DNA from 2 places in the Paenarthrobacter sp. NPDC091711 genome. Region 1 is predicted to be linked to the other one. Evidence: riboswitches for the same ligand, from Rfam matches in the RefSeq annotation. Region 1 holds a riboswitch; the other holds the start of a gene.

Region 1 (3,400 bases):
GTGATCAGCTGGGTGTCCTGGACGGGTTCCTGGGCTTCGGTTTCCTGGGCGGTGGTTTCGATGGACATGGTGCTCCCTTATCTAGGTGGTGGTTGGAAAATCGGAAAAGCTAGAGACCCCATACCTCGGCCAGCAGCTGGTAGGAGTTCTGCCGGTCGGCGGGGTCATGGGCAATGGTGGTGATGAGCAGTTCCTGGGCACTCGTGGCCCGCTGCAAAGTGCGGAGTCCTTCGCTGACCTGGTGGGGGTCGCCCACGAACCGTGTGTCCATGCGATCCTTGATGAGCTCCCCGGCTTCGGCGTCCAAGGAAAGCTCCAGTGCATCCTCCGGTGACGGGTACGGGATGGCGCCGTGGCCGCTGCGGATCCCGTGGACCCAGTGCGCGTAGCCGCGGGCCAAACGCTGGGCCTGGCGTTCGTCCGGGGCTACCAGCACGTCCGCGGAGACGATCACACGCGGTTCCCGCAAGGCCGCGGAGGGTTCGAAGTGAGCCCTGTACTCGGCGATGGAGTCCAGGACGCCTGCCGGTGCCACGTGGTAGTTCGCGCCAAAGGGGATACCCAACTTGCCAGCCAAGCGGGCGCTGGGGCCGGCGGTGGACCCGTGGATCCAAAACTGGGGCGACTGGCCGAGAGCGGGTGTAGCCGTGACTTCCTCACCATGTTTGGTCCTGTAGTCGCCGGTGAAAAATCCGATGATGTCCTGGATATCGTTCTCGAAGTTGTCTGTATCACCGGGGAAGCGACCCAGCAGTTCACCCTGCAGCCGGAACTTCCTGGGCAGGACCGCACCGAAGATGGGGCGCGGCGCGGGGATCAGCAGTCCGTCAACCACACGATCGGTGGGCTCCGAAGCGTCAGCGGGTACCACTCCGGGAGCCGGATCGCTGGGGGATTTGGGCGGGCCGGAGCGGCCAAAGCCCAAGTCCAATCGGTCCGGGAACACGGCGGCCAGTGTTCCAATGCTCTCTGCAATCTGAAGGGGCCGGTAGTTCCCCAGCAGAGTGGCCGCGGTGCCCACCCTGATGGTCTTGGTGGCGGAGGCAACCAACCCGGCCAGAATGTGCGGGGCTGATCCGGCAACGCCGGTGTTGAGGTGGTGCTCGGCCAGCCAATACCGCGAGTAGCCGGAAGCCTCGGCAGCGGCGGCAAGGGCAAGGGTGCTCCGCAGGGCATCGCCGGGAGTCTGGCCGGCGGACACCGGGCTCAGGTCAAGGACGGACAGGGGAGTAACTGGAGGCTTCGGCATGGCACGACACTACGGAGCCGCGCGCAGAGCCCAAAGCCGATCCGTCACCCCGCTCAACCGGACTAAATCCAGCGAAATCCGGCGAAACGGGCCGTCACAACCGACCCTTCAAAAGCCCGAAAATGACGATTCCAGCAGCCCTTTGACGTGGTATTTCCCGCCTTGACGCTGCAAGTCCAGCGGTTTGTACATTCCTTGGACAGCCTCCTAGATTCAAGTTCAGGTCAAGAGTCAGCACGCCAAGGACCGGCTCGTGCTGCGGCAACCCTCAGGCATTACGTGGCGGGGTGCTCCGGAAACAGACCAGGCCGCATCTGCGGCAAGTGAATGTCGTCCCAGCCGCTGTGCGGCCTCTGAAAGAGAGAATCATGCCTTCCACACCTGTACCCGAATTCCGCTCCCGCGTTATCGCGTTGGAGCTCGACGGCGACGGAGCCCACCCCGCGTCGTGGCGCAAGGCCCACCATGATCCGCAGGCGCTATTGGGGGGCCAGCGGATCCGTGAAACCGTCCAGGCAGCGGACATCGCCGGTTTCCATGCGGCCACGTTCAAGGACAGCCGCGTGGTGGATCCTGGAAGCACCGGGATTGCGGGCCGGATTGATGCGATCCAGCGCGCGGCCTTTGCAGCACCGATCACCCGGTCCATCGGTCTTGTCCCTGAGGCCGGAACGCTCTTCACTGAGCCGTTCCATGTAGCCACGCAGCTGGCCAGCCTGGACTACTCCTCCTTGGGGAGGGCGGGTTGGCTGGTCACCGCGGACAACCTGGCCAAGGAAGCCCGTTCCGTAGGGCGCACGCAGTTGCCAGAAGGCGAGGCCGTCAGCGAAGCCGCAGATGTGGTCCAAGCCAGCCGCCGGCTTTGGGACTCCTGGGAAGACGACGCGGTGATCCGTGACGTTGCCACAGGCCGGTACTTGGACCGGGACAAGCTGCACTACGCCGACTTTGACGGTGGACGCTTCTCCGTCAAGGGACCGTCCATCATCCCGCGCCCACTCCAAGGGCAGCTCGTGGTGTTCGCGCCCGCTGAGCTGATTCCCGCCGTCGAGGCTGATGTTGCCCTGATCTCCGCAGACACCACGGACGACCTCCCGCAAGCTGCCCAAGCGGCAGCATCTGCGGGTGCGCCGAGGACCTTGGTGGAGTTGGACGTCATCCTCGATTCCCGGGGGCAGACCGCGGAGGACCGTCTGGCCGAACTGGACTCGTACGAAGAGTGGACGGGCGGTGCCCGCTACGTGGGCAGCGCCGAAGGCTTAGTGGAACTGCTCACCACGCTGTTCGCAGCGGCCGACGGCGTCCGCCTCAAGCCAGCGGTACTGGATGTGGACCTTCCCGAATTGGCTAACAAGGTGCTCCCCGAACTGCACCGCAGCGGGTTGGTGGTGCCGCCGCTTCCGGGCGCCACACTCCGTGAAACCTTCGGTCTTCCCCGTCCCGCCAACCGCTTTGCCGCGGCCTGACGCCGGCTGACCAACGCCCGCCGCCAAGAGCCCACTCACAGAGCCAGATTCAGAGAGCAGAAACATGACCAACCATCACCGCATCGCAGGCAACGGCCAGATCCAGTTTGGCGTCTTCTTCCAAGGCGTCAACCACACCACCGTGTGGAAGGACGCGCAGAGCGGCTCGCAAACCGACTTCGAGTCATTCCGCCGGGTGGCCCAGACAGCTGAACGGGGACTCTTCTCCGCGTTCTTCCTCGGAGAAGGACTCCGCCTCCGGGAACACCTCGGAAAGATCCACGATCTGGATGTTGTGGGCCGTCCCGACGCGCAGACCGCCCTCGCCGCGCTCGCAGCCATCACCACGAATATCGGTTTGGTGGCGACGCAGAACACTACGTACAACGATCCCGCGGACCTTGCCCACCGCTTAGCAAGCCTGGACCTGCTGTCCGGCGGCCGCGCGGCCTGGAACATCGTCACCACGGACAACGCATGGACCGGCGCCAACTTCAGGCGCGGCGGGTTCCTCAAGCACGAGGACCGTTACGTCCGGGCCGAAGCGTTCGTTCAGACAGCAAAGGCTATTTGGGATTCCTGGGCTGACGGCGCAATCGCCGGGTCCCGGAATGATCCACGCTGGCTCCGCGAGGACGCCATCGCCACGGTCAAACGCCAGGATAAGAGTTTCGACGTCGAAATC
Region 2 (3,400 bases), on a different contig from region 1:
GGCCGGGGCCGACACACCTCATCCTCGGCTTTGGCACTCAAACTTGACGATGCTCCCTCCGGCAGCTGGATCATCGACACTCCCGGCATTCGATCCTTCGGCTTGGCGCATGTGGACCCGGACCGGATCCTGCATTCATTCCCGGATCTCGAGCCCGGCACGGAGACCTGCGACCGCGGTTGCAAGCATGGTGCCAACGCTACTAACTGCGGTCTGGATGCATGGGTGAACGATGGCCATGCCGGCCCGTCAGGAGTAGCACGACTGGCCTCCCTGCGCCGCCTGCTCGGTGCAGACCCAAGGCTCGAAGCCAAAGAGACCAAGGAGCTGGGAACCGTCAACTAATCGTTGCCGGCTTCACCTCCCCACTGCAGCGAACGTTTCAGGATAGTTTGGTGGCATGACCCAACCCGTTTCCACCTACAACGATGACCTGCGCCTTGCCCATGTCCTCGCTGATTCAGTCGACGCCCAGACCATGGATCGCTTCAAGGCACTGGACCTGCAGATCGAAACCAAGCCCGACCTCACGCCGGTAACTGACGCTGACAAGGCCGCTGAAGAAGCAATCCGCGGCCAATTGTCCCGCTCCCGTCCGCGGGATGCGGTCCTCGGCGAGGAGTTCGGCAGCAGTGGACACGGTTCGCGCCGTTGGATCATCGACCCCATTGACGGCACCAAAAACTTTGTCCGCGGCGTCCCGGTGTGGGCAACACTGATCGCCCTCGTCGACGAAGGGGAACCCGTGGTGGGCGTAGTCAGTGCGCCGGCCCTGGGCAAGAGATGGTGGGCTGCCAAGGACATGGGCGCCTACATGGGCCGCTCCCTCGCCTCGGCAACGCGGCTCAAGGTGTCGAACGTCTCCCGCCTGGCCGATGCTTCCATGTCATATTCCAGCCTTTCGGGGTGGAAGGAACGCGGCAACCTGGATGAATTCATGGGGCTCACCGAAGACATCTGGCGCACCCGCGCCTACGGTGACTTCTGGTCTTACTGCCTCGTGGCCGAGGGTGCGGTCGACATCGCCTGTGAGCCGGAGTTGAACCTCTACGACATGGCAGCCCTCGTCCCCATCGTCACTGAGGCCGGCGGCCGCTTCACGTCCTTGGAGGGCGAAGACGGTCCCTTTGGCGGCAATGCCTTGGCAACGAACTCGATCCTGCACTCGGAGGTCCTCAAGCGACTGAACCCCGGACTGGACGACCTTCTTTAGTCCTTACGCTCCTCGCTCATCAGACGTGCGACGGAATTTTCGACGGCGGAGGCCCTCTTTGAGGAGCCTTCGCCGTCTTTTATTCGGCCAAGTGGGCGATTGCCATTCGACGTAACAAAAGGCTTAACAAAGGGAAGCGGCTTTGGAAGGGCGCCCGGACGTGCCTTAGCCTTTTTTACAGGTCACGAGTGCCAGCGCTAAACCCCGGTTTGCTGGCCGGCAACCCTCCATTCGCGGTGGGGTGCCCCGGGTGACGACCCGGCCGGTCCGGAACGGATGCGGCAAGCGCGGATCCCCCTATGGGGGTCCCTCTTGAGTGAGGTCCCATGAGCACTGTCACGTTCGACTCAAACACCCTTCCGTCTTTCGTTGAGGAAACCGCTGCAGAGGCGGCTGCGGCGGCACGTCCGCTCGCCGCGGTCACAGGCGCCGAGCTGCAGGCCCCACTGATTCAGGGTGGGCACGTCCGTTACGCCAACCTCGACTACGGTGCTTCGGCGCCCGCCCTGACCATTGTCTCGGCCCACCTCAACGAGGTCCTGCCCTATTACGCCAGCGTTCACCGGGGAGCCGGGTACGCCTCCCAAATCAGCACCTCGGTGTACGAGAATTCACGGAACATCGTTCGGGATTTCGTCGGCGGCCGGCCTGATGATTCCGTGATCTTCACACGCAACACCACGGACTCCTTGAACCTCCTGGCCGGATGCCTGCCGCAGGTGGACGGCGAATTCACGGGCGAGGTCCTCTACCTGGACATCGAGCACCACGCCAACCTGCTTCCCTGGCAAGGAGTCCCCCACCGCAGCGTCGTTGCGGCGCCAACCTTGGCCGAGACGCTGGACAAGCTCCGCGCCGAGCTTGCCCAAGGCGGAGTCAGCCTGCTGGCCGTCACCGGCGCCTCGAACGTTACAGGCGAAATCCTTCCCATCGCCCGGCTTGCTTCGCTGGCCCACGAACACGGCGCACGAATAGTGGTGGACGCAGCCCAGCTCGCGCCGCACCGCCGAATCAACATCACCGAGGCTGACGTCGACTACCTGGTCTTCTCCGGACACAAGCTCTACGCCCCCTTTGGCGCCGGCGTCGTGGTAGGCCGTCCGGACTGGCTCGACGCCGGGACTCCGCACCTTGCCGGGGGCGGCGCTGTTCGTGAAGCCCGTTTGGACTCGGTCAGCTGGGCCGCTGGACCCGCCCGACACGAAGGCGGCTCCCCCAATGTGCTCGGCGCCGCGACACTCGCCCGGGCCACCCAGGTACTGGCAGGGCTGGACCAGGACGCGTGGCACGCCCATGAATCCGCCATCCGCTCCTACCTGGTCAAGGGGCTGGAAGCGATCGACGGCGTGACCGTCCACAAGATCTTCGATGACTCGCTGGACACCATTGGCGTGGTCAATTTCTCGGTGGAAGGATTCGACGCCGGTTTGGTTGCCGCTTATCTCGCGGCTGAACACGGAGTGGGCCTGCGTGATGGCCGCTTCTGCGCGCACCCGCTCCTCAAGCGCCTCGGCCTTCCCTCGGGATCTTTGCGCGCCAGCTTCGGCGTCGGCTCCCGGTTGGAGGATGCCACCAGACTGCTCGCAGGCATCGAAGGACTCAAGCGCAACGGACTCGGCTGGGACTACGTGGTGGACGAAGGCCGCTGGGTTCCGGCCAACGACCACCGTAGCTACCCCGAGTGGGCACCGAACACTCCGGGCACTGCAGGTGCAGCTCCCTGCACTGTCGACTAGAAGCAGTGGCGGCCGGATTCCATGCGGTAAATTCGTAGGGTACTTTTAGCCACCCTCCGAAGGAGTTCTGCGTGTCCCTGCACTCCCAGGGCACCGCGAGCGATGCGGCCGGCATCCCCGGACCAGCAGGACCGCGAGGCCCAAAACTGCATGCCACCCGCAGGCTCGAACTTGGCCAGAGCTTTCAGGACGGCGGAGAACATTACCACCGCGTGCGTCCGGGTTATCCCGCTGATTCGGTGGACTGGCTCGTCCCGCCGGAGGCCCAATCCGCGGCCGATCTCGGAGCGGGCACCGGCAAGTTCACGGCTCTCCTTGTGGACCGCGGACTGGAGGTTGCCGCCGTCGATCCTTCCACGGACATGCTGGAGCAACTGCACAAGGCCTACCCCCACGTCAATGCGCAGGAGGGAACGGCAGAGGCAACTGGACTGGCGGACTCAGCATTCGA

What was found. A riboswitch is a leader RNA that binds a small molecule or an ion and turns the genes downstream of it on or off. The one in region 1 is predicted to bind S-adenosylmethionine.
Region 2: it holds a riboswitch for S-adenosylmethionine, as region 1 does, so the genes downstream of both, ACIQH5_RS08650 (aminotransferase class V-fold PLP-dependent enzyme) here and ACIQH5_RS17175 (LLM class flavin-dependent oxidoreductase) in region 1, are expected to answer to the same signal.

The regions. Positions count from the first base shown of each region.
Region 1 covers NZ_JBIVTF010000012.1:119,316-122,715, forward strand. The annotation lists gene ACIQH5_RS17165 (rhodanese-like domain-containing protein) at 1-68, opposite strand, end outside; gene ACIQH5_RS17170 (LLM class flavin-dependent oxidoreductase) at 110-1,249, opposite strand; SAM riboswitch class IV at 1,472-1,581, shown strand; gene ACIQH5_RS17175 (LLM class flavin-dependent oxidoreductase) at 1,618-2,715, shown strand; gene ACIQH5_RS17180 (NtaA/DmoA family FMN-dependent monooxygenase) at 2,780-3,400, shown strand, end outside.
Region 2 covers NZ_JBIVTF010000004.1:166,697-170,096, reverse strand. The annotation lists gene ACIQH5_RS08660 (ribosome small subunit-dependent GTPase A) at 1-345, shown strand, start outside; gene hisN (histidinol-phosphatase) at 401-1,213, shown strand; SAM riboswitch class IV at 1,394-1,507, shown strand; gene ACIQH5_RS08650 (aminotransferase class V-fold PLP-dependent enzyme) at 1,540-2,949, shown strand; gene ACIQH5_RS08645 (class I SAM-dependent methyltransferase) at 3,027-3,400, shown strand, end outside.